Linked DNA regions of Acuticoccus sp. I52.16.1. The main gene of each other region encodes a partner of the protein of the gene in region 2 in a complex. Links are inferred from orthologs where the notes say so. Each region holds a gene or a part of one and is shown on either strand. Other genes may lie near its edges.

Region 1 (16,945 bases), 2.7 Mb from region 2 along the record:
AGGCGGCGAAGGCGAGGCGTCCACCCGGGCGCATCGCGCGGGCGATGTTGGCGAAGGCCGCCACCGGGTCGGCGAAGAACATGACACCGAAGCGGGACGAGACCACGTCGAATTGCGCCGGCGGGAAGGGGTAGGTCTGCGCGTCGGCGACGACGATCTCGGCGTTGGTGAGGCCCGCCGCGGCCAGCGCGTCGCGGCCGGCCCGGGCGAGCCCGTCGGAAATGTCGACGCCGAGGACGCGGCCGCCGGGGGCGACGCGCGCGGCGAGCTGGCGAGTCGTCTCACTGGCCGCACCGCCGATGTCGAGCGCGTCCTCGCCGGGGGCGGGGGCGAGGATCTCCAGGAGGCGCAGGGTGATCCCGTGATAGAGGCGGTCGAGTGTCGGCTGCATGTCACGCCATCGCAGCAGGGCCGGGCCTCCATTCCAAAACGCGCGCTGGCCGGCGTTCGGATCGTCCGTGGCGGGGCCGGTCATCGTCTCACCTTTTCCCGTGGGGCCGCGGCGGTGCTGCGCCGGGGGCACCGCCAGCCGGGGCGGCCCGGCATCATATCGCAGCCGCGCTCGCGGGTCAGGTGCGCGCCGATACAGGGTCGCGGCGACGCCGACCAGCTGGCCGAGCGGGGTGCTCCAGCCGTCGGAGAAGCCCATTTCCTCGTGCTTGTCGCGGGGCGCGCGGTCGGCATGCCTGGCGATGGTCGAGCCCGCGTCGCGCCGCCGCCGAGTGCGCATAAAAAAAGGGCCGCGCGAGGCGCGGCCCTTTCTGTCCGTGAGGACGGTGGCGCGGGCTTAGAAGCCCATGCCGCCCATGCCGCCCATGTCGCCACCGGCCGGCATCGCCGGGCCGGAGTCCTTCTTGGGGGCCTCGGCGACCATCGCCTCGGTCGTGACGAGCAGCGACGCGATCGACGCGGCGTCCTGGAGAGCGTGACGCACGACCTTCTTCGGGTCGATGATCCCGCGCTCGATCATGTTGCCGTACTCTTCGTTCTGCGCGTCGAAGCCGAAGTCGATGTTGTCGTTCTCGAGGATCTTGCCGACCACGACGGAGCCTTCGACACCGGCGTTCTCGGAGATCTGACGCACCGGAGCCTCGAGGGCGCGCAGCACGATCTTGATGCCGGCCGCGACGTCCGGGTTGTCGGAGGAGAGCTTGGCGACGGCGGTCTTGGCGCGCAGCAGGGCGACACCACCACCCGGAACGATGCCTTCCTCGACGGCCGCACGGGTCGCGTTGAGGGCGTCGTCGACGCGGTCCTTCTTCTCCTTCACCTCGACCTCGGTGGCACCACCGACGCGGATGACGGCCACACCACCGGCGAGCTTCGCGAGGCGCTCCTGGAGCTTCTCACGGTCGTAGTCGGAGGTGGTCTCTTCGATCTGCTGCTTGATCTGCGCGACGCGGCCCTTGATGTCCTCGGCGTCACCGGCGCCGTCGACGATCGTGGTCTCGTCCTTGTTGATCGACACCTTCTTGGCGCGGCCCAGCATCTCGATCGAGACGGACTCGAGCTTGATGCCGAGGTCCTCGGAGACGACCTGGCCGTTCGTCAGGATGGCGATATCCTGCAGCATGGCCTTGCGACGGTCACCGAAGCCCGGCGCCTTCACGGCCGCGACCTTCAGGCCACCGCGGAGCTTGTTGACGACGAGCGTGGCCAGAGCCTCACCCTCGACGTCCTCGGCGATGATGAGGAGCGGGCGGCCGGACTGCACGACGGCCTCGAGGATCGGAAGCATCGCCTGGAGGTTGGAGAGCTTCTTCTCGAAGATGAGGATGTAGGGATCCTCGAGCTCGGTCGTCATCTTCTCGGCGTTCGTCACGAAGTACGGCGAGATGTAGCCGCGATCGAACTGCATGCCCTCGACGACTTCGAGCTCGGTCTCGAGCGACTTGGCCTCTTCGACGGTGATGACACCCTCGTTGCCGACCTTCTGCATCGCCTCGGCGATCATCGCGCCGACTTCCTTGTCGCCGTTGGCGGAGATGGTGCCGACCTGGGCGACTTCGTCGGAGGTGTTGATGGTGCGGGCGCGGGCGTCGAGGTCCTTGATGGCCGCGACGACGGCCATGTCGATGCCGCGCTTCAGATCCATCGGGTTCATGCCGGCGGCCACGGACTTGGCGCCTTCACGGACGATCGACTGGGCCAGAACGGTCGCGGTGGTGGTGCCGTCGCCGGCGAGGTCGTTGGTCTTGGAGGCGACCTCACGCACCATCTGCGCGCCCATGTTCTCGAACCGGTCTTCCAGCTCGATCTCTTTGGCGACGGTCACGCCGTCCTTCGTGATGCGCGGGGCACCGAAGGACTTCTCGATGACGACGTTGCGACCCTTCGGGCCGAGCGTCACCTTGACGGCATTGGCGAGGATGTCGACGCCGCGGAGCATCTTGTCGCGCGCGTCGGTCGAAAACTTAACTTCCTTAGCAGCCATGTGGGGCTCCCTTAAATCTGTTCGAGGCGCGGTGAGTTAGGCGGAGACGGCGACGCCTTCGACGACGCCCATGATGTCGCTCTCCTTCATGATGAGGAGGTCCTCACCGTCGAGCTTCACCTCGGTGCCGGACCACTTGCCGAACAGGACGCGGTCGCCAGCCTTCACGTCGAGCGGCTGGACGGAGCCGTTCTCGTCGCGGGCGCCGGGGCCGACGGCGATGACTTCGCCTTCCTGCGGCTTCTCTTTGGCGGTATCGGGGATGATGATCCCGCCCTTGGTCTTGGTGTCGGACTCGATGCGGCGCACGACGACGCGGTCGTGCAGCGGACGGAAGTTCATATCTGTCCTCATGACAAAAAGGGGCGTTGGTGCCCGGTCTCTGAGTGTCTTGCCGCTGTTGGCACTCCCCTGAGGTGAGTGCCAAGCGCTGGCCGGGAGATATGATGGGTGCGTCCGAGTGTCAACGCGCGAATGTGACGAGCGTCACACTTTTTGCGTCCTTCAGATGGGGGCGGGGGTGGGGCGGATCAATCGCGCGGCGGCATTCCATCCATTGCGCCGGGCCGGTCCGATCGCTCGTGACCGGGTGATGATGTGAAAGCCCGGCGAATAGTGTGCGATGGCACGGGCCGGTGCGGCCGATCGCGCGGAGCGGGGTCAGCCGGTGCCGGCGGCGGGGCCGGAGATCATGCGGGTCATCGCGTGACGCAACGCCGCATCGTCGGACGGTTTGGAGAAGACCTCGGCGCAGCCGTAGTAGTCCATCAAATCTTCCTTCAGCCCGTGCCCGGTGTGGAAGATGATCGGGACGTCGCGCGCCTGCAGAATATCGGCGACCGGGAAGACGTCGCCGCCGATGATCGCGACGTCGAGCAGGGCGAGGTCCAGGAGTTCGGTCCTCGCGGCCTCGATCGCCTCGTCCAGCCGGGCGATCGGGCCGACGACGTCGAGGCCCATGTCGATCTCGAGCATCATTTTCAGCGTCAGTGCGATGAGAGCCTCGTCCTCCACCAATAGGACGCGCTGGCGTCGGGTCGCCATCGGCCGCAGCAGGCGGGTGGATTCGCAGGGTTCTGCAATCATGGGACGTGGCTCCTGGCAGACGTCGGTTGGAGGGTGGGGGCACGCGCTGCGGCGCCGACCTGCACGCCGGCCTCGAAGGTGAGGGTGAGCCGGACGCCGGCCCGCCCCTCGCTGCGTGACAGGACCGCCCCCATCTGGGCGGTCGACATCTCGATCAGCTCGGAGCCGAAGCCCCGGCGCGTCGCTTCGGTGCCGCTGGGGCGGAACGAGGGCGAGATTTCCTCCCACGTCAGCCGAATCAGCTCGGCGCCGTCACCGTGGACGCGCTCCCAGCGCACGCTCACCCGCCCCTCCAGCGAGGACCAGGCACCGTGCTTCAGCGCGTTGGTGGCCAATTCGTTGAGGATGAGGCCCATGGGTGTGATCCGGCTCTGCGGCAGCCATTGGCTCGGCCCGTCGAGTTCCAGTGCGGCGCGGCTGGCGGGGTAGGGGGCCAGCACCGCCTCGAGCACCTCGCCCAACGGCGCGCCGTCCTCCATCTCGTAGCCGAGGCTGACGACGTGCGCGGCGGCGAGCGCGGCGATGCGCTGGTCCAGCTCGCGCACCAGCGCCGGCACGTGATCCTGGCCGAGGGACGAGAGCTTCACCAGCGCGCGGATCACGGCGAAGAGGTTCTTCACCCGGTGGTTCAATTCGCGGGTCATGACGCGCTGCCGCTCGCGCAGCTCCACCTTGGCCGTCACGTCCCGGTCCACCTGCAGGACGAGCGTGTCGCCTCCGCTGATCGCCATGCGTTGCAGGGTGGTCGAGGTGTAGACGGTGCGGCCCGATCTGGCGTGCCACTCGGCCTCGCCGGTCCACGATCGCCCGCGTTCGATCGTCGCCAGGATCTCCGGCCATTCACTGGAGAATCGAGCCCACATGCGCTCATGGGCGATCTCGCCCTGCATCTCCTCGGCGGTGAAGCCGAACATCGCTTCCGCGCCGCGGTTCCAGCGTCGCACCCCGCGGCGCATGCACCACACGGAGATCGCGTCCTGCGACAGCTCCAGAACCTCGGACATCTTGTCGGACAGGACGTCCTCGCGCATGTCGCCCAGCACGTCGAAGGTGCCGGACATGCGGCGTGGCGCACCGTCTTCGAACAGCGCGACGCCGCGTGAGCGCACCCGCAGCGTCGCTCCGTCGGCGGTTCGGCAACGCAGGACCTGGTCGTAGGGGGTGGCGGGGTTGGCGAGGTGGGCGGCGATCTTCTCCTCGAACGCGGCGAGGTCCTCCTCGAAGACCAGCGCGCGCCAGTGCGCCATCAGCGGCGGCCGGGTGGACGGGGCGAATCCCAGCGCACGCCAGAAGCCCGGGCTGATGTAGCAGTTGTCCGGCTCGAGCAGGTCCCAGAACCACAGGCCGTCGGTCAGCACCCCCTCGCGCAGCATACGCCCGTAGAGGCCGCTGCGCCGTGCCACCTCGAACTCGTGCTCCAGGTAGGTTTCGCCCAGATCGGCCGGGAGCGCGGGGCAGTTGACGCCGCACCGGCTGGTGGGGAAGCAGTAGTTGAATGTACTGACATCGACCATGGACACACTCGCTCTGGCATCGACTGTCATAGGCGTGCCGTCTTGCATCCAGCTGCGTTGGATTTTCCGCACATTTCTCGCGAAAATTGTAAAATCGGCCGGGTGCCGCGCCTGTGACGGTGCATCGCCCCACGCGGGTCCGCCGCGGGGCCGGTAGGTGCGATGCGGTGGAGACCGCGCCGGCCGCGTACTCTAGAGGAGAAGGATGAGTTCCTCGTCCGCCTCCCTCGCCTCCGCCCGACACCACCCCGCCGGCATCTTCGCCATCATCGCGGGGGCGGGGTTGTTCGGCACCACGGCCTACTTCGGCCGGGTGCTGCCGGAATTCGGCATGGCCGCACCCGCCGTCACCTTCTTCCGCTTCGCGCTCACCGCGCTGGTGCTGGCGCCGTTCCTGGTCGTGCGCGGGCCGCGGCGGACGGCGACGCTGTGGGGGATCGCCGGCGGAGCCACCATCGCGCTCGGGTGGATCGGCTACGTCGTGGCGCTGCGGAGCCTGCCGGTCGCCGAGGTGGCGGTCCTCTTCATGACCTACCCGTTGTTCGCCATCGCCTTCGCCGCGCTCCTGTTCGGCGAGCGGCCGGGGACGCGCGGGGCGCTCGCGGCGGTCCTCATCGTCGCCGCGGCGCTGGTGGGCACGCCCATCGTTTCGTTCGGGGGGGCGGCGACGGCGATTCTCTTCGGCCTCACGACGCCGGCGGCTTACGGCTTCCTGCTCAACGTGATCGCCCATCGGCTCGGCGCGCTACCGCCCCTGGCGGCCACCGGTTCGGTCTCGCTGGGGGCGGTGCTGGGAGTGGCGCCGCTGCTCGTCCAGCTGCCGCCGGCCGAGATCCTGCCGCTCGAGCCGGCCGCGCTCGTCACCATCGCCGTCATGGCGATCGCCAGCGCGCTGCTGCCGCAACTCCTCTACGTGACGTTCGCGCCGCGGCTCGGCGCGGTGTCGACCGCGATCGCCGGCAGTGCGGAATTGCCCACCATGTTCCTGATCGGCTGGCTGGCGTTCGGCGAGCCGTTGACGCTGGCCCACGGGGCTGCCGCCTGCCTGATCATGACCGCGATCGCGATCACCCCGCAGCGCCCGCCCGCGACCCGCATGCACGCCCCCCTCGGCGAAGCGCCGGAGGACGCGGGCCCCGACCGCTGACGCACAGACGGTCTGCGGCCCGGACCCTCACTTGCCCAGATCATCACTCGCGCCCGGACACGCTAGTGGATTGACCCATTCAAAAGGGTCCGTTTTGGGATTCCGTTGAGGGTAAGCCCGTGCGAATGAGAGAGATGCGAACAGGCATCTCCTTCACGGTCTCGGGGACCGAGCGAACGCGGCTCGAAGCCATCGTTTCGGGCCGGAACACCCCGCAAAAGCATATGTGGCGGGCGCGCATCGTGCTGCTGACGGCCGACGGGCACGGCACCCACGCGATCATGGCGGCGACCTGCAAGAGCAAGACCAGCGTCTGGCGATGGCAGGAGCGGTTCGCCGCGGACGGCGTCGAGGGGCTGCTCTGGGACAAGTCCCGGCCGCCGGGCAAGGCGCCGGTCGCGCCCGACAAAGTGGCCGAGGTGGTGCGGTTGACCCATGAGCCGCCGCCCCACGAGGCGACCCACTGGACGGCACGGGCCATGGCGAAGGCTGTCGGGCTTGGCGTCGTCACGGTGCAGCGGATCTGGGCCGCGCATGGCCTCGCCCCGCACCGCTGGCGCACCTTCAAGCTCTCCCGCGACCCCGCCTTCGTGGAGAAGCTGCGTGATGTCGTGGGGCTTTACGTGGCGCCGCCGGCCCACGCCGTGGTGCTGTCGATCGACGAGAAGAGCCCGATCCAGGCGCTCGACCGCACCCAGCCCGGCCTTCCGCTGAAGAGGGGCCGCGGCGCCACCATGACCCACGACTACAAACGCAACGGCACCACGACGCTGTTCGCCGCGCTCAATGTCCTGACCGGCGAGGTCTTCGGGAAAAACATGTCGCGCCACCGCCATCAGGAGTTCATCAGGTTCCTGAACGCGCTGGAACGCGACATCCCGCCGGGCCGGATCGTCCATGTCGTCCTCGACAACGTGTCCTCGCACAAGACGCCCGAGGTCAGGCGATGGCTCGCCCGCCATCCCCGCTGGACCTTCCACTTCACCCCGACATCGAGTTCCTGGCTCAATGCCGTCGAGGGCTTCTTCGCCAAACTCACCCGCCGACGACTGAAGTACGGCGTCTTCACCGGCGTCGTCGACCTGCAGGCCGCCATCAACCGCTTCATCGCCCAACACAACGACACCGAGGCTAAGCCCTTCGTCTGGCGCGCCGATCCCGATGCCATTATCGCCGCACGCAAACGCGGGTTCCAAGCGTTTGAGTCAATCCACTAGGGCCGGGCGTCACTCGCCGAAGGTGCGCGGCAAGACGACGAACGTCGGCCGCTCCGGCAGCGAGTTGAGCGAGACGCGCAGCACCGGGTCCGACGGCATGGCGATGGTCAGCCCGTCGGCACGGGTGCGGTTGATGAAGTCGGCCAGCGTATAGGCGCCGAACCAATGCATCGGGATGGCGATCGACGCGCGCAGCCGCGACACGACCTCCATCATCGCCCGCTGGTCCATCGTGTAGGAGCCGTCGACCGGCACGAACACCACGTCGAGCCGGCCGATCTCGGCGACCTGCGCATCCGAGAGCGGTTGGTGCAGGTGGCCGAGGTGGCCGATGCAAAGGCCCTGGATCTCGTAGATGAAGATGGAGTTGCCGTCGGCCTCGACGCCCAGATAGTTGCGGATGTCGGAGGTGACGTTGCGCACCAGCACCTCGCCGACCTGGAGCATATGTTGCGCCGGTTGCCCGTCTTCGCCCCATCCCTTCAAAACGTGCGGGATCGCGGGATCGGGGAAGTTCGTAAAATGGCTGGTGTGGGCGTGGTTCATCGTGACGACGTCCGGCGTCGGACCGGCGCCGGCGCTTCCGGCATAGTCGGTGGCGATGGTGGTCCCGTCGGGCGCGGTGATGCGAAAGGTCGAGTGGCCGATGTAGCGGATCTCGACGGTGTAATCGCGCTGCGGCGTCTCGTTGGCGACGCGGATGATGCGCGCGTTCGGGAAGGCGTCGGCGATGGCGTGGCAGTTGGAGAACTGCGCGGACGCGGGTGCCGCGGCGAGGACGGTGCCGGCGAGAGCGGCGAGCCCGGTACAGGCGGCGACGATCGAACGAAGAGTGACAGGTGCCATGCGCGCCTCCCTCGGTGTCCGCGGTACGGTCGCGCAGTCGCACGACATGCAAGTATAGTACCGGGTGAGGCGGCGATGTCGCGCGCAATAGCACGTGATGATTGGGGCCGAATGTCTCAGCCCGCACGCGAGCGCCACCCGCGCGCTTCGCGGGGAGGGGCGCCCGCCCCGGGCCCGGAGGTCATCCCAGGCGGGGCGTCGTCGAGGCGTCGGCCGGCGCGGCCTGGCGGCAGGGGGTGCCGGGGCCGAGGCGTGGCCGCCGGCGTCAGACCGGGCGCGGGCCGTTGCGGTTGACGCCCCGGTCGAGGCTCGGGTTCGAGGCGACGAGGGACAGCACCGGGCTCCCTTCGACCGTCTCGCGCGGCACCGGCCGCTCGATCTCGCAAGCCGCCCGGTCGCCGATGAAGGCGTAGCCGGCGAAGCGCTTGGCGTCGATCACGTCGTAGCCCAGGCGCAGACGCAGCTTCTTGCGCAGCTTGGAGATGTGCCCCTCGATCACGGTCTCGTCGACGTTCTCGTTGAAGAGGCCGTAGATGGCATTGAAGAGCTGGGTCTTGGTGATGCGCCGGCGCCGGTTCTTGACCAGATATTCCAGGATCTGGCGCTCGCGCCGCGGCAACTCGACGGGGGTCTCGTCGATGGTCGGATCGCGACTGTCGAAGAAGACGGTGAGGCGGCCGAACTGGGCCTCCTCGCGCGCGTCGCTGGAGCGGCGCCAGATGGCGTTGGCGCGGGCCACCAGCTCGCGCACCGGCGCGGGCTTCTTGACCACATCGTCGACACCGACGTTGAAGAGTTCGAGGGTCTCTTCCAGACCGCTCTCCTCCTTCAGGGCGATGATGGGCGTCTTGGCCCGGTTCCGCACCAGCGAGGGGATGTTGTAGCGATCCTCGATGGCGCCGAGGATCACGGCCTGGATGGCGGCAGCGTCCGAGTCGGAGATGGAGTGTAGCCAATCGGCGAACTCGGCCCCGGCGAAGGTCGTGCAGGCGAGGCCTTCGCGCTCGAAGCCGGATTTGTAACCGTTGGCAACAACCTCACGCGAGTCGATTACGATGTACATTCCTGCCTTCCTTTACGGCGTGAGTGTCTGGTCGCCGGGCCGACGCGGGGGCCGCTGGGCTCGGCGTCATGGGTACAACCAATACGCGAAGGTTGCGGTCCCGCAACCCAGAAGACAACTTTATCGGGAGACTTCAGGTTGTGTCGGGTTGTGAAGGAATGTTCTTCACTTTCCCGAATTTCCACCCGCCACAACCCGCACGCGCCCTCCGTCGGTGACGGGGATCAGGCCGGCTGGAAGACCGATTCGATCTTGCCCTTCAGCGTTTGTGCATTGAACGGCTTCACGATGTAGTTGTTGACACCGGCCTTCTTGGCGGCGACGACGTTTTCGGACTTCGCCTCGGCGGTCACCATGATGAACGGCATCTCCGAGTTCTCCGGGTCGGCACGAACTTGCTTGAGGAGTTCGTAGCCGGTCATCGGCTCCATGTTCCAGTCGGAGATCACGAGGCCATATTTCTTGGCTTTGATCTTCTCGAGCGCCTCGCTGCCGTCGGACGCGTCATCGACGTCAGTGAAGCCGATCTGACGAAGAAGGTTCTTGATGATACGAACCATGGTTTTGTAGTCGTCGACCACGAGGACTGGCATCGTCAAGTCAAGGGACATCGGTTGCTCCGCGATGTTGCACGCCCGGTTCGAGCGAATGTTCAGCCATTCGGGTTTAATCTGATACGCTTGCCCGAAGCTGAGACCGAACCTTGCGCCACACTCACCTGCGCCTGCGCCCTCAGGTTGAAAATGCGTCCGTTGCGTGTATCGTTAGGTCGTGCGTCAACGGAGTCATTTGGACATGGCAAGACCATTCCGGGTCGAGATCGCAGAAGCACGGCGTCTTGCCGAATCTTCGCCGATGACCCACCAGGTGGAGACGATCCTCAAGGAGCTGCACACCGCACGCGGCCAAGGCAGCGGCGGGGCCAGCGAACAGAAGGTCGACAATGCGATCGCCCTGTGGAGCGGCGTCGATGATATTCAAAAGCGGATCGACGTCACCAAGACCGAGATCGGCGCCCTCTACGCCCGAAGCGAGGGCGATCAGTCCAACGCCCGGGCCGCCGACGAACTGCGCGCCGTCGTCGAAGGCACGGAGATGGCGACGGACACCATCCTCGCCGCCGCCGAGACGATCGACACGCTGGTCGCCGAGATGGCGGGAGACCTGGAGGGGGCCAACGCGGAGCGCGCACAGTCGATCTCCAACAGCGTCATCCAGATCTTCGAAGCCTGCAACTTCCAGGACATCACGGGCCAGCGCATCTCGAAGGTGGTGGCCTCGCTGTCGTTCATCGAGGAGCGAATCGCCTCGATGGTCGACGTGTGGAAGGCCCAGGAGCTGACCGCACCGGTGGAGAAGAAGGAGAAGACCGACAAGGATCTCCTCAACGGTCCGGCGCTGGACGGCGACTACGGCGTCGTCAACCAGGACGACGTCGACGCCCTCTTCGGCTGACGCGCGCCGCCAAACCCCCTCGACCCGATCCGTCCCTGCGACCATGGCGGCCTCACCTTCATCGGTGGGGCCGCCATCTTGTCGTGGTGCGCCGGCGCGGGGCTGGGCTAGCCGGCGGGTGTCCAGTCGAGCGGGCGGTGGCGCGGGAGAGCGGCGACGCGGGCGAGCCAGCGGGCGATGCCGGGCGTCTCGGCCAGGTCGAACCCGCCCTCGGGAGCGAGGTGGGTGTAGGCGTAGAGGGCGATGTCGGCGAGCGTCGGCGCGTCGTCCACCAACCAGTGCGCCACGGCAAGGCGCGCCTCCATCACCGCCAGCGCCTTGCGGCCTCCGGCCAGGGTGGCAGCCATCCGCTCCGGCGTCGCCGAGGCGGCGAGCTGCGGATAGACGACGAGCGAGCGGCGCACCGCGACATGGGGCTCGTGGCTATATTGCTCGAAGAAGAGCCAGGACATCATCTGCGCCCGCGCGAACCGGTCGGCCGGTACGAAGCGGCTCCCTTCGGCCAGGTAGCACAGGATCGCGTTCGATTCGGGCAGCGTGCGGCCGTCCTCCAGCTCGAGCAGCGGGACCTTGCCGTTCGGCGTCTTCGCCAGGAAGGCGGGGTCCCGCGTGCCACCGTCGAGGAAGGAGACCTCGTTGTGGCGGAACGGGATCTCCAGGAGTGCGGCCAGCAGGCGCGGCTTGTAGCAGTTCCCGGAGTCGGTCATCCCGTGGATCGTGATCATCGCCGTGCTCCCCGTCGTCGAGGCCAGCGTGACGCAACCCTCGTCATGCGGCCAATTCTTTCTGGTGGCGCAGGGCGATCGGGATCGGTGATGGTGAGGGTGGCGGCGGAGGAGCGGCGCGACGGCACCGCTCGGCGTCGTGTCAGAGGATTTCGATCTTCACTTTGGCGACGCCCGCGTCGACCATGCCGATCTTGGCGGCGGCAGCCCGCGAAAGGTCGATGCTGCGTCCGCCGTGGAAGGGCCCGCGGTCGTTGATGCGCACGGTGACGGAGCGGCCAGTGCGCGGGTTGGTGACTTTGACCTTGGTGCCGAAGGGCAGCGAGCGGTGCGCGGCGGTGAGGGCGTTCATGTTGAAGCGCTCGCCGTTGGCGGTACGGCGGCCATGGAAGCGCTTGCCGTAATACGACGCCACACCACTGCTGACCTTGCCGGCCATGGCGTCGGTCGCCATCGGCAGGGAGGTGGCCAGGAAGAGAGCGGCGACAGCCGTCGCGAGGGCGGCCCTAGCGTGAAGCATGTTCGTGGTCCTGTTTGCGGATGCCGAGGCCTCAACGTGGAGGTGTCCCATCGGCGGCGGCGGCGTCTCGGCGCCGGCGGGGCCCTGTTAGCGCCGAGTGTCGCGGGGTGGGAACCCTCCGCCTCGGTGAAACAAACAATTCGATCGAATGGCCGCAGAAGTTTTCCACAGACGATCGGCATGTGTGGATAAATGCCTGCCGTGAAGTGTCGCGCCGGAGGCTTGGCGCTTGACTATAGAACGATCATTGGGGCTGTGGCCGTCGAATCGATGGTCGGCGCCTGCCGACTCGAGCGCCGGGAATGCGGCGCATCGACGCGCCGATGGGGGCGCCGGGTACGAAAAAAGGCGGCCGGAGCCGCCTTGTTTCAACTTGTAGGTGATTTATGCGTCAGGCGACGGCGGACGTCCGGGCCAGGGCGCACTGCGACCAGAGATCCGACAAGGCGTGCGCCAGATGGTCGATGTCGGCATCGGTGTGGACCGGGGACGGGGTGATGCGCAGCCGCTCGGTGCCCTTGGGAACGGTCGGATAGTTGATCGGCTGGACGTAGACGCCGTGCTGGTCGAGCAGGATGTCGGAGAGCCATTTGCACTTGGCGGCGTCGTTCACCATCACCGGGACGATGTGGCTCGGATTGTCGAGCACGGGGATGCCGATCGACTTCAGGCGCGCGCGCACCTTGGCGACGACCGCCTGGTGGGCTTCGCGCTCGGCGTTGGAGGTCTTCAGGTGCTCGATCGAGGCGCGGGCGCCGGCAGCCACCGCCGGCGGCAGCGCCGTGGTGAAGATGAAGCCGGAGGCGAACGAGCGCACGAAGTCGCACAGGTTCTTCGACGCGGCGATGTAGCCGCCGACGACGCCGAACGCCTTGCCGAGCGTCCCCTCGATGACGGTGAGGCGGTCCATCAGGCCGCGCGCCTCGGCGATGCCGCCGCCGCGCGGGCCGTAGAGGCCCACCGCGTGCACTTCGTCGAGGTAGGTCATGGCGCCGTGCTTGTCGGCCACGTCGCACAGTTCCTCGATGGGGGCGATGTCGCCGTCCATGGAGTAGACGCTCTCGAAGGCGACGAGCTTGGGACGGCTCGGGTCGACCTCGCGAAGGCGGCGGTCCAGATCCTCGGGGTCGTTGTGGGCGAAGATGTGCCGCTCGGCCCGGCTGTGACGGATGCCCTCGATCATCGAGGCATGGTTCATCGCGTCCGAGAACACGGCGCAATGGGGGAGCTTTGCCGCCAGAGTGCCGAGCGCGGCCCAGTTGGACACGTAGCCAGAGGTGAACAGGAGGGCTGCGGGCTTGCCGTGCAGGTCGGCAAGCGAGCGCTCCAACTCCACGTGGTCGTGATTGGTGCCCGAAATGTTGCGCGTGCCGCCGGCACCGGCGCCGCAGCGGTCCAGCGCCTCGTGCATCGCGGCGAGGACCGCGGGGTGCTGGCCCATTCCCAGATAGTCGTTCGAGCACCACACCGTGACCTCATCGGGCCCCTGGCCGCGATGATGACGCGTTGCGCGCGGGAAGGCGCCGCGATGGCGCTCGAGGTCGGCGAAGACGCGGTAGCGGCCTTCGTTCCTCAGCGCATCGAGGCTATCGGCGAAGTGTCGCTCGTAGTCCATCGTGCCCTCAATCGGATCTCGCATTAGACATATTCTGATTGTGGGGGGTCGAGTCCAGCGTCGCCGTGTCGGTTTCGGCCATGCGAAAGTGGGGCTGAGACAATTGGTCAGCCTCGAACGGTGCGGATTTCCAGGGTTTTCGGCGCGACGGGCAGCACACGTATTGCGACGAAAGACGCAAGCGCAAAAAGTGTGCCCTCGGCCAGAAACACGCTCGCGAAGGCCAGATGGTCGGCGGCGAGCGTGCGGGTGAGGTCCAGAAGGCCGGCGCCGGCGACCATGCCGAGACCGAATCCCAGCGCCTGCGCCGTGCCCCAGATGCCGATGCGCGTGCCCTCGCGCCCCCCCTCGCCGTCGGCGGCGAGCGAGAACATGGCGGCGATCGCCCCGCCGGCGAAGACGCCGTTGGCGAGGCCGTAGAGGAGGATGGTGGGCCGCAGCGGCCAGTCCGGCGCGGCGACGGAGGCCGCGGCGAGCCCCGCCAGCGCCGCGGCCGATGCCAGGCAGCCGAAGACGGTCGCCGCCACCAGCGCCGTCGGCCGCCCCTTCGCAAGCCGCCCCAGGACCGCCACCACGATGAGCCCCGCGAAGACGCCGGCGTGATGATCGCCCGACAGCCGCGTCGACGCGCCCGGCTCCAGGCCGAACACCGCGCCGGAGAACGGCTCCATCACCAATTCCTGCATGTTGTAGGCGAACATGGACAGGAAGATGAAGGCCGTGAACCCGCGCACGCGCCCGTCGCGCCAGACCTCGGCGAAGGCCTCGCGAAAGCGCGCGGGGGCGGCCGTGTCGGCGGCCGCGGGCGAGGGGGCGTGTCCGGCTTCGAGGCCGAGGAGGGCCAGCCCCGTCACCGCCAGCGCCGCGAGGCTCACCGTCAGCGAGACACCGACGAGGGTCGCGTAGGAAAAGGGAATCAGTGCCGATCCGGCGAGCTTGGAGGTGAGCACCAGGCCGAGGATCATCGTCAGGAAGATCGTCGTCGCGGCGGGCGCGCGCCGCTGCGGCGCCACCGTGGTCGACACGAGCGCGAAGAGCGTGGTGCCCGCCGCCCCGATCCCGACACCGACTCCCGCGTAGGCGAGAAGAGCCGCCATGTAGCCCATTACCGGCGAGGCCACCATCAGCCGCGTCGCCAGCGCACAGCCGACGCCGGATACCGCCAGCAGCACCACGCCGCCCAGAATCCACGGCGTGCGGCGCCGGCTGCGGTCGGACCCGTGGCCGAACCGCGCCCGCGAGGTCTGCACCGTGTAGTGCACCCCGATGAGGCCCGCCGGCAGCAGCGCCATGAGGCCGATCTCCTCGACCATCAGCCGCGGGATGGTGGAAATCGGGATCACGGTCACCGCCGCGATGGCGGCCTGGACGAGGGCGAGCCGGGCGATGGCGCCCCACTCGATGTAAAACGGCTGAGACATGCGCCGGTAGATAGCGCAGCGAGCCGTCGTCGACATGGCCGGCTCGTCCCCGTCGCCGCGACGTGCGGTGCATTGGGATTTAGATTGTAATTATTCTAGCTTGAATCTGAATGATATTTTACTATTGATAAAAAGAGCGGCGACGGGTCCGCGTTTGGCGAACATGGCGGCTCGGCCGCGCCGGGGGAGGACAATCATGGGGCGCGTATTGATCGACGGTCGATGCCGCCAGGGGACGTTGCCACTGAGGGGCGGGACGCTCGACGGAGCGGGCGGCGGCGCCCTCGACCGCGCGATGGTCGACTACATGGAGCGCCCACACGGCGAGCAGCGCTGTGCCGGATGCAGCCACTATCTGGCGAGCGCGCTCGCGGGGCCGCAGTGCGATCTCGTCGCGGGCCGCATCGCGCCGCACGGCTGGTGCGCCCAGTTCACCGTGCCCGCCACGGCCGACGAGCCGGCCTGACGGCCGCCTACCCGCCCGCCAACCCGCCACCGGTCCACCCGGCCGTTCCACCTACCCGTCCGCCGGCGCGGCGAGTTGCGTTGCCCGCCGGGCGTGGCCTATGTCCAGCCCCGGCGCGCCGCTGCGCCGTCCGCGACCGCCGGCGGATCCCGGCGCACGAGGATCCATGGACACCACGCCCGCCCGCCCCGGACCGGGTCGCAGCCTCACCCCGCCGGAGATCGTTCACGAGGACGAGCGGTTGCGCATCGCCTACCGCGCCGGTGGGGCGGGCGCGGCGCTCGTGGTCTTCGCCGGGATCGAGGCGCGCGTCGCCGGGCTGACCCCGCTCGCCTTCGCGGACGCGCTGCGCGGCGAGCGGCCGGCCTACATCGTCACCGACAAGGCGCGGCTCTGGTACAACGGCTGCGACCGGGCCGCCTGCGCGATCCTCGCCGCCCACGCCGCCCGGGCGGGGATCGCCGAGACGGTGGCGGCCGGCAACGCGATGGGCGGGTTCGCCGCCGTCGCCCTGGCGCGGGACCTGCCGGGGTGCCGCCACGCCATCGCCTTCGCGCCGCAGAGCACGATCCGCCCCGACCTCGCCGCCTTCGACCGGCGCTGGGCACGCCACGCCGCGGATGTGACGGCCTGGACGCTCGACGACGCGGCCACGCGCATCGACCCGGCGATCCGCTACACGGTCGTCCACGGCAGCAATCAGCCGGCCGACCGTCGCCACGCCGACCGGCTCGTCGCGGCCGACCGCGCCGCCGTGCGCCGGGTCACGGTGCAGGAGGCCGAGCACACGGTGGCCCATGCGATGGCCGGACGCGGGCTGTCGCTCGGCCGCTTCGTCGAGACGGTGGTGACGGGCGGCGACCCGCAGCGCCTGGTCGACGCGCAGGCCGGTCCGCCGGTGCCGACCACGCCCGGTCCCACCGATCTGGAGATCGACGTCCTCGGCCTGCAGCGCAGCGGCAACCACGCGCTCATCGCCTGGCTGGTGAAGCAGGCCGACACGCCGCCGGTCTTCCTCAACAATGTCGACCATTTCGCCGATCCCTTCCTCTACCATCGTGCCGGACCGGTCGAGGGCACGGTGAAGGTCGACCGCTGGGACGTGGCGCGGATGGAGGCGTTGCGGCAGGCGGCCAAGCCGCTCCTCGTCATCTCCTACGAGAACCTGGAGCTGGTCCGCCTCGCCGGCCGGCCGCTGATCGCCGATCACGACGCCGTCGTCGGCCCCGCCGCGCGCCGGGTGACGCTCATCCTCCTGCGCGACGTCTTCAACTGGGCCGCCAGCCGCCTGAAATTGTTCGAGGTGCGCGACAAGGACGTCGACCGCGCGATCGCCACGTTCGACCGCCAGTTGGACCTCTGGGTCCAGTATGCGCGCGAGTTCGCCGGGGAGACGGCCCATTGCCCGGGCGCCGTATTGGTCTCCTATCTCGACT
Region 2 (8,265 bases):
CCGGCACGGGCACGAAGGCCGAGACCTTTCGCTGCGGCTCGGTCCCACCCTTGGCGGCGAAATAGTATTCCAGCGTGCCGCCGGTGCCCGATTTGATGGTCCGCGTCATCTCCTGGATGATCTTGACGCCGTTGATGTCGGTCGAATCCCACTTGTTCTGGCCCAGCGTGTCGGGTGCGCTGCCGTGGGCGAGGCGGGTGCCGACGTGGTCGTAGGCGAAAAGATATTCCTTGCCGCCCGAGTAGAGCATGCTGCTGACCAGCCGGCCCCAGGCGGCCTTCGCCTCGTCCTCGGTCATCTCGCCGCGGGCGACGGCGGCCTGGAACGGCTTGGCGGCGGTGGCCGCAGTCTCGGCGATACTCTGCGCCTTGGCGAGTTCCCGCTCGATCGCCTGCTGCTTGGCCTGCGGCAACACCATCAACATGAGCGCCACGAGCGTGATCACGTTGATCGCGCCGAGAAGCCACAATTTTCCCGCGATGGACAGTTTGCGATAGAGGCCAAGCATGCCCGTCTCCCACAGTGAGGTCGACTGCGAGCGATACCGCACGGGCGTTGTCCGCAGCTTGCGGCTCCGGGCGACGGATGGGATGCGAACTAACCGGCTACCGTCCCTCCGAAGATTGTGCGCCGCAAGATGGACGAAGGTGCATCGATCAGCGTACGTGTTTGAGCAAAAGTGGCTTTTGGGGGAGCGCGCAAGTGGATGCAGCAGAACGCGGTCGGCGTGGACGGCCAGCGATTACCGACCAGGAGGCGCTGACCTTCCATAGCCGCGGACGCCCCGGCAAGCTGGAGGTCACGCCCACCAAACCGATGGCGACGCAGCGCGACCTGTCGCTCGCCTATTCGCCCGGCGTCGCCGTCCCGGTCCGGGCCATCGCCGAGGACCCCGACAAGGCGTTCGACTACACCACCCGCGGCAACGTCGTCGCCGTGATCTCCAACGGCACGGCAATCCTGGGGCTGGGGAACCTCGGCGCGCTCGCCTCCAAGCCGGTGATGGAGGGCAAGGCCGTCCTCTTCAAGCGCTTCGCCGACATCGACGGGATCGACATCGAGGTCGACACGCAGGACGTCCAGGCCTTCATCGATTCGGTGAAGTACCTCGGGCCGTCGTTCGGCGGCATCAACCTCGAGGATATCAAGGCCCCGGACTGCTTCATCATCGAGAGCCAGCTGAAGGAACTCATGGACATCCCGGTGTTCCATGACGACCAGCACGGCACCGCGATCATCGCCGCCGCCGGCCTCATCAACTCCGCCTTCCTCACCGGGCGCGAGCTGTCGGAAATGCGTATCGTATGCAACGGCGCGGGCGCGGCAGGCATCGCCTGCGTCGAGCTGGTGAAGTCCATGGGCGTGCCGGCCGACAACATCCTCCTGTGCGACACCAAGGGTGTCATCTACGCCGGGCGCGAAGAGGGCATGAACCAGTGGAAGTCCGCCCACGCGGCACGGACCGACCGGCGCACCCTGGCAGAGGCGATGGACGGGGCCGACGCCTTCCTCGGCGTCTCGGTCAAGGGCGCGGTGACGCGCGAGATGGTCGCCTCCATGGCGCCGAACCCGATCATCTTCGCGATGGCCAACCCCGACCCGGAGGTGACGCCCGAAGAGGTCGCCGAGGTGCGTGACGACGCCATCGTCGCGACCGGCCGCTCCGACTATCCCAACCAGGTCAACAACGTCCTCGGCTTCCCCTACATCTTCCGCGGCGCGCTCGACGTTCGGGCGACCGCGATCAACGAGGACATGAAGGTCGCCGCCGCCGAGGCGCTCGCCGCCCTCGCCCGCGAGGACGTGCCGGACGAGGTCGCGGCCGCCTACCAGGGCAACCGTCCCCGCTTCGGCCGCGAGTACATCATCCCGGTGCCGTTCGACCCGCGGCTGATCTCCGTGGTGCCGCCCGCAGTCGCCAAGGCGGCGATGCGCACCGGCGTCGCCCGCCGGCCGATCGAGGACATGGACGGCTACGTCGAGGAGCTGTCGGCCCGGCGCGACCCGGTCGCCGGCACGCTGTCGCGCATCTTCGCCAAGGTCCGCCAGAACCCGCGGCGCGTGGTCTTCGCCGAGGGCGAGGAGGAGGCGGTCATCCGCGCCGCCGCCTCGTTCGTGAACCAGGAGCTGGGCACCGCGATCCTGATCGGCCGCGAGGAGACGGTGCGCGAGCAGGCCTTCCAGGCCGGCATCGAGATGCGGCCGGGGCTGGAGATCGCCAACGCGCGCATCTCCAAGCGCAATACCGAGTACGTGCAGTTCCTGTACGCCAAGCTACAGCGCAAGGGGCACCTCTTCCGCGACTGCCAGCGCATGATCAACCAGGATCGCAACTTCTTCGGCGCCACGATGGTGGCGCTGGGGGACGCCGACGCGATGGTGACCGGCGTGACCCGCAACTACGCCGTCGCGCTCGACGCGCTGCGGCTCGCGATCTCGGCCAAGCCGGGGCACAAGATCATCGGCGTCTCGCTGGTCCTGGCGCGCGGCCGCTCGGTCATCGTCGCCGACACCGCCGTCAACGAGGAGCCGTCCGCCACGGACCTGGCCGACATCGCCGAGGAGACCGCCCGCGTCGCCCGGCGCCTCGGCTACGAGCCGCGCGTCGCGATGCTGGCCTCCGCCAACTTCGGCAACCCGCCGGGCGAGCATGCCGAGCGGGTGGAAGAGGCGGTGAAGATCCTCGGCAAGCGCCGGATCGACTTCGAGGTCGACGGCGAGATGGCCGCCGACGTGGCGCTGAACCCGCAGCTGATGCAGTCCTACCCGTTCTGCCGCCTGTCGGGTCCGGCGAACGTGCTGCTGATGCCGACGCTCGACGCCGCGTCGATCGCCACGAAGATGCTGCAGGAGCTGGGCGGGTCCACCGTCCTCGGGCCGATCCTGGTCGGCCTCGACAAGCAGGTGCAGATCGTGCCGATGGGCGCGCGCGACATCGACATCGTCAACATGGCGGCGATCGCGAGCTTCGGCGTCAACTGACGTGGCCGGCGCGCCGGTCGCGATCGCCTTCCTGCGCGCCGTCAACGTGGCGGGGCATGGCCGCCTCGCCATGACCGACCTCGCCCGCGCCGTCACCAGCCTCGGCGGCACCGACGCCGTGACGGTCCTGCAGACGGGGAACGCGGTCTTCCGCCTCCCCGCCGGCACGGCCCCGGATGCCTTCGCGGCCGCCCTCGCCGACCGGCTCGCCGCCGACCCGGGCGTCGCCACCGAGGTGATCGTCCGCCTGGGGAAGGACTGGTCGGCGACGCTCGCCGCCAACCCCTTCCCCGCCGTCGCCGCCGAGACGCCGCGCAAGCTCGTCGTCATGCCGCTCAGGAACACGCCGGACGCGGCGCGGGTCGCCGCACTCGCCGCCGCCATTGCGGGGCGGGAGGAAGTCGCGGCGGTCGGCACCACGCTCTTCGCGGTCTATCCGGACGGGGTCGGCCGCTCGAAGCTGACGACGGCGCTGATCGAAAAGACGCTCGGTACCCGCGGCACCGGCCGCAACTTCGACACCGCCCGCAAGATCGAGACGGCGGCGCTGACGCTCAGCGCCGCGTGAGCGTCAGGTAGCGCGGCGTGCGGCCTTCGCGCAGGGCCTTCGCCTCGTAGCGCGTGCCGGGCCAGCCGGCATAGGGCGTGGCGGTGTCCTCGGTCAGGTCGAAGGCGTCGTGCGCCGCGACATGGGCGCGGGTCCAGTCCACATAGGTCGGGATGTCCGAAGCGAAGCGCACGACCCCGCCGGCCCGCACCGCGCGGGCGAGCCGGTCGAGCCCGTCCTCGGAGATGAAGCGGCGCTTCCAGTGGCGCTGCTTGTGCCAGGGATCGGGGTAGAGCACGTCCGCCCGCTCCAGCGCGCCCTCCGGCAGCCAGTCCAGCACCCGCCGCGCGTCACCCATATAGAGGCGCACATTGGAAAGGCCCTCGGCCTCGACGGCCGCGGCGGTGCGCATCATCCCGGTCTCGAACGGCTCGACGCCGACGAGGCCGACGTCCGGCGCCGTGCGGGCGTGGTGCAACAGATGCTCGCCCCCGCCGAAGCCGACCTCCAGCCGCACCGGGCGGCCGGCGAACAGCGCCGCGAGGTCGGCCGGCTGTGCGAGATCCAACGCGAGGCGGTCGTAGGCCGGGTCGACCTTGTGGCCGTGGGTGCGGCGGCGGCCGTAGAGGCCGTCGACCGGTGCCTTCTGCGCCCGGCCCAGCAGCGGCTTCTCGAAATGTACCCGCTCGAACGCGGACATGCCGCTGCGGCGGGCCTCGCGATAGCCGAGCCGGCGGTAGAATTCCAGGTTCCGCGCCACGCGCGCGGTCGTATAGAGCGTGATCGTGCGGGCGCCGGAGCGGCGGGCCTGTCGCTCGATCCGCCGCATCAAAGCCCGGCCGACGCCGAGCCCGGCGAAGTCCTTCGTCACCGCGACCGCCTCGACGTAGACGTCGCCCTCGGCGTCCGTCTGCGCGACCAGCACGCCGCACGGGCTTGCGCCCACACTGGCGATGAGCACGGTGCAGGTGGCGATGGCCTCGGCAATGTCCAGCGAAAGCGGTGCAGGCGGGCGGCCGATGACGGCCTCGCGCCCTTCGAACGCGTCGGCGATGATACCGCCGATCGCGCCGCGGTCGTCCGACCGGGCGACACGAATGGCGACCTCGGCCGCAACGGGGCGCGCGCCTGGCGACGGCGCCCCCTCGCAGTGGCCCCGCTGAGGATCAGCGAGGCCGGCCGGCACGTCAGGCGTTGCTACGAAGAGCCTCGACAAGATCGGTCCGCTCCCAGGAGAAGCCGCCGTCCGCTTCCGGCTCGCGACCGAAGTGGCCGTAGGCCGCCGAACGGGCGTAGATCGGACGGTTGAGCTGCAACGCCGTGCGGATCCCGCGCGGCGACAGGTCCATCGACTTGGCGATGGCCGCCTCGATGCCCTCGTCGCTCATGCCGTTCTTCAGGGTGCCGTGCGTGTCGACGTAGACCGACAGAGGCTGCGACACGCCGATGGCGTAGGCGAGCTGGATCGTACAGCGATCGGCCATGTCCGCGGCGACCACGTTCTTGGCGAGGTAGCGCGCGGCATAGGCGGCCGAACGGTCCACCTTCGTGGGGTCCTTGCCGGAGAACGCGCCGCCGCCGTGCGGGGCCGCACCGCCGTAGGTGTCGACGATGATCTTGCGCCCGGTGAGGCCGCAGTCGCCGTCCGGACCGCCGATGACGAACTTGCCGGTCGGGTTGACGTACCAGATCGTGTCGTCGGTCAGCCATTCGGCCGGCATCACCTCACGGATGTACGGCTCGACGATGCCGCGCACGTCGTCCGACGTCAGCGACTCGCTCATGTGCTGGGTGGAGAGGACGATCGAGGTGCAAGCCACCGGCTTGCCGTTCTCGAAGCGCAGGGTGACCTGGCTCTTGGCGTCCGGGCCGAGCTCGGGCTCGGTGCCGTCGTGACGCACCTCGGCGAGGCGCTTCAGGATCTGGTGGGAGTAGTAGATCGCCGCCGGCATCAGAACGGGCGTGTCGTTGCACGCGTAACCGAACATGATGCCCTGGTCGCCCGCGCCCTCGTCCTTGTTGCCGGACGCGTCGACGCCCTGGGCGATGTGCGCCGACTGAGCGTGCAGGTGGACGGCGACTTCGGCCGTCTTCCAGTGGAAGCCGTCCTGTTCGTAGCCGATCTCACGGATCGCGTCGCGTGCGACCGCTTCGATTTTCTCGGGGGTGATGGTGTCGGGCCCACGGGTTTCGCCCGCGATCACGACGCGGTTGGTCGTCGCGAGGGTCTCACACGCGACTCGAGCCTCAGGCATCTCCCCCAAAAAGAGATCGACGACCGCATCGCTTATCCGATCGCACACCTTGTCGGGGTGCCCTTCTGAGACGGATTCACTCGAGAACAGATAGGATTGCCGCGCCAATGCTATGACTTTCCGGGGTTTGGGGCTCCGCCGCCCTGGGAGAAACAAGCGTTTGCGCAGGAGCACGCCAAACGCACCGCGCCGCGAAAGGGGTCCTCGCGGGCGGCGCATTCATCAATCAGATCGGCCTGACGCCGTCAACACGACGATGAGTTTGCAAACCGGTCAGTTAGCCGAAAGCCGAGATGTCCGGCGGGGTGGTCGCTCAGGGGCGCTGGCCGTCCGCGAGGGTTTCCACCAGATCGATGATTCTGCGGCGAATTCGGGCATCTGATATGCGGCTGAAGGCCCTTGCCAGCGCATGGGCTTCACCGCTCGGAACGTGCGGCAGGTCGAACGCCGTGCCCAGGTCCTCGGCGAAGCCGTACTCCATGTTGCGGTCGGCGTCGGGGTTATTTTCTTTCGCGTCTTCGAAGAAATATGCAACGGGGACGGTCAGAATACGGGCGATTTCTTGCAAGCGGCTCGCGCCGATGCGGTTCGCACCCTTCTCGTACTTCTGCACCTGCTGGAACGTCACGCCGAGCTGGTCGCCCAGCTTCTCCTGCGTCATCCCCACCATCGTTCGGCGCAACTTCAGTCGACTGCCGACATGAATGTCGATCGGATTCGGCTGTTTTCGCGGCGCCATGACGTCAACCCGTTTCATATTTCCCTCAAACTCGATGCCCCCAACTCGACGTCGGCACGGCGCGGACCCGATGGTCGCCTCGGGTTGCGGGAGATCAACAACCTTTACCCTACCTGGTTGCGTCGTCTCAAGTTAAAAGTGTTATCCGTAAACAGTTGGGGCGTCAGATACTCCACCCTTTTCATCCACGCCGCCCACCCTTCAGACGCCAGACCTCCGCCCCAACGCAACCCATGCGAGCAACAAGGTGACGACCAGAAGGAACGGGGCGTAACCGAAGCGGGCGTAGAGCGTCGAGACGCTTTCACTTAACGATATGTCGCGAAAAGCCAACCGGCTTAGCAAAATTTCATCTTTTACCCGGCCGTAGGCATCAATTGTGCCCGATAACCCGGTATTTGCGACACGAACCGTCGGCAAGCCTGCCTCAATGCTACGCAACACCACGTGCCGAAAGTGCTGATAGGGGCCCGGCGTATCGCCGAACCAGGCGTCGTTCGTCAGGTTGAGAATCCACCCGGCGGGAGCGTGTCCGGGTTGGTGGGGAAAGATTGCCTCGTAGCAAATTCGCGGCCGGGCGGGTGGCAGGCCGGGCACCTCGAGCACGTCCCGCGGGTCCCCCGGGACGAAGGTGTCGGTGCCGGCGGCGAGCGCCCCGAGGCCGATCCGCGTCAACACTCCGGCGAAGGGCACATACTCGCCGAAGGGGACCAGGTGGGCCTTGTCGTAGCGGTCGGTCACCTCGCCCCGATCGTCGATCACGAGGATGCTGTTCGTCGCACGTCGTCCGGCGTTCGTGGCCTCGATCTCGACCGCCCCGGTCACCAGCACGGCGCCGGGGCCGAGCGCACGGGAGAGCTGCATCTGCTCCAGGCTGGGCGTGCTCCACAGGAACGGCAGCGCCGTCTCCGGCCACACCACGACGGACGGCCGCGCCCCCGCCTCGGACACCTCCGCGGTCAGCCGCAACAACGTTGCCCAAATGCTATTTCGTTCGTCGGGATCCCATTTCTCGCGCTGCGGTATGGACGGTTGCACGATCCGGATTCGCGCGTTGGCGAGCGGGATCGCGTCCTGCGTGAGGCGCATCTCGCCGTAGACGATCGCCGCTATCGCGGCCATCAGCACGGCGCCCGACAATCGCCAGGATCGCGCCACAACCAAGGCAGGCACCGCGCCCAGGAGGATCGCCAGCGGGGCCATTCCAGCGACGCCGACCAGCGCCACCGGCTGCACCAGTGCCGGGATCGACGAGATCTGCACTGCCGGGACGTTCCACGGGAAGCCCGTGAAGGCGAAGCCGCGCACCCACTCGGTCAGCGCCAGGGCGACGGCGAGCGCAACCGTACGTCGCGCGAACCCCGGCGGCGCCAGCCCCGCCAACGCCACGGCCACCGCATGGAACGGCGCCAGCGCCAGCGGCAGGCCGACGACGGCGAGCGGGATCAGCGCGCCGAACTGCGCCGCGTCGACGAGGAAGGCCTCGCCGATCCACCACAAACCGGCAACATGGTACCCGAACCCGAAGGCCGCCCCCAACAGCGCACGATGGGCGATGCGCCGCCGTGCCCACCTGTCCCCGGCCGCGGCGAGCGCGGCGAGACCCGAGTAGGCCGCCAGCGCCGGCAGCAGGTCGAACGGTGGCAGGGTGAGCGAGAGCACGGCGCCGCACACCAGCGCGGCCACGGCGCGCACGACCGCCCAGCGGAACGGCCGCGCCAACGGACCGTCCGCGGTCCAGT

Evidence for each region.
Region 1: the proteins of metK (region 2) and groL are in contact, whole or in part, in a cryo-EM structure (PDB 8P4O), measured with the Escherichia coli proteins. The link is inferred for Acuticoccus sp. I52.16.1 from one-to-one orthologs.

What each region holds. Positions count from the first base shown.
Region 1 is NZ_CP094828.1:1,119,581-1,136,525, reverse strand. The notes cover bases 112-2,974. They hold groL (chaperonin GroEL), read right to left. Parts: upstream 2,435-2,974; coding sequence 788-2,434; downstream 112-787. Other genes in these bases: groES (co-chaperone GroES), read right to left, coding at 2,471-2,776; MRB58_RS05085 (class I SAM-dependent methyltransferase), read right to left, coding at 112-391. Outside these bases: more of MRB58_RS05085, read right to left, coding at 1-111; MRB58_RS05070 (response regulator), read right to left, coding at 3,095-3,520; MRB58_RS05065 (sensor histidine kinase), read right to left, coding at 3,517-5,034; MRB58_RS05060 (DMT family transporter), read left to right, coding at 5,240-6,181; MRB58_RS05055 (IS630 family transposase), read left to right, coding at 6,316-7,398; MRB58_RS05050 (MBL fold metallo-hydrolase), read right to left, coding at 7,408-8,244; MRB58_RS05045 (response regulator transcription factor), read right to left, coding at 8,510-9,307; MRB58_RS05040 (response regulator), read right to left, coding at 9,532-9,918; MRB58_RS05035 (protein phosphatase CheZ), read left to right, coding at 10,103-10,762; MRB58_RS05030 (glutathione S-transferase family protein), read right to left, coding at 10,870-11,487; MRB58_RS05025 (septal ring lytic transglycosylase RlpA family protein), read right to left, coding at 11,630-12,007; hemA (5-aminolevulinate synthase), read right to left, coding at 12,399-13,622; MRB58_RS05015 (BCD family MFS transporter), read right to left, coding at 13,730-15,079; MRB58_RS05010 (hypothetical protein), read left to right, coding at 15,240-15,509; MRB58_RS05005 (hypothetical protein), read left to right, coding at 15,676-16,945.
Region 2 is NZ_CP094828.1:3,850,304-3,858,568, reverse strand. What follows is about bases 3,805-6,740. They hold metK (methionine adenosyltransferase), read right to left. Parts: upstream 5,893-6,740; coding sequence 4,717-5,892; downstream 3,805-4,716. Other genes in these bases: lnt (apolipoprotein N-acyltransferase), read right to left, coding at 6,725-6,740; MRB58_RS17315 (helix-turn-helix domain-containing protein), read right to left, coding at 6,098-6,541; MRB58_RS17325 (GNAT family N-acetyltransferase), read right to left, coding at 3,805-4,745. Also shown: MRB58_RS17340 (methyl-accepting chemotaxis protein), read right to left, coding at 1-508; MRB58_RS17335 (NADP-dependent malic enzyme), read left to right, coding at 703-2,982; MRB58_RS17330 (DUF1697 domain-containing protein), read left to right, coding at 2,984-3,550; more of MRB58_RS17325, read right to left, coding at 3,537-3,804; more of lnt, read right to left, coding at 6,741-8,245. UniProt on the Escherichia coli protein: Catalyzes the formation of S-adenosylmethionine (AdoMet) from methionine and ATP.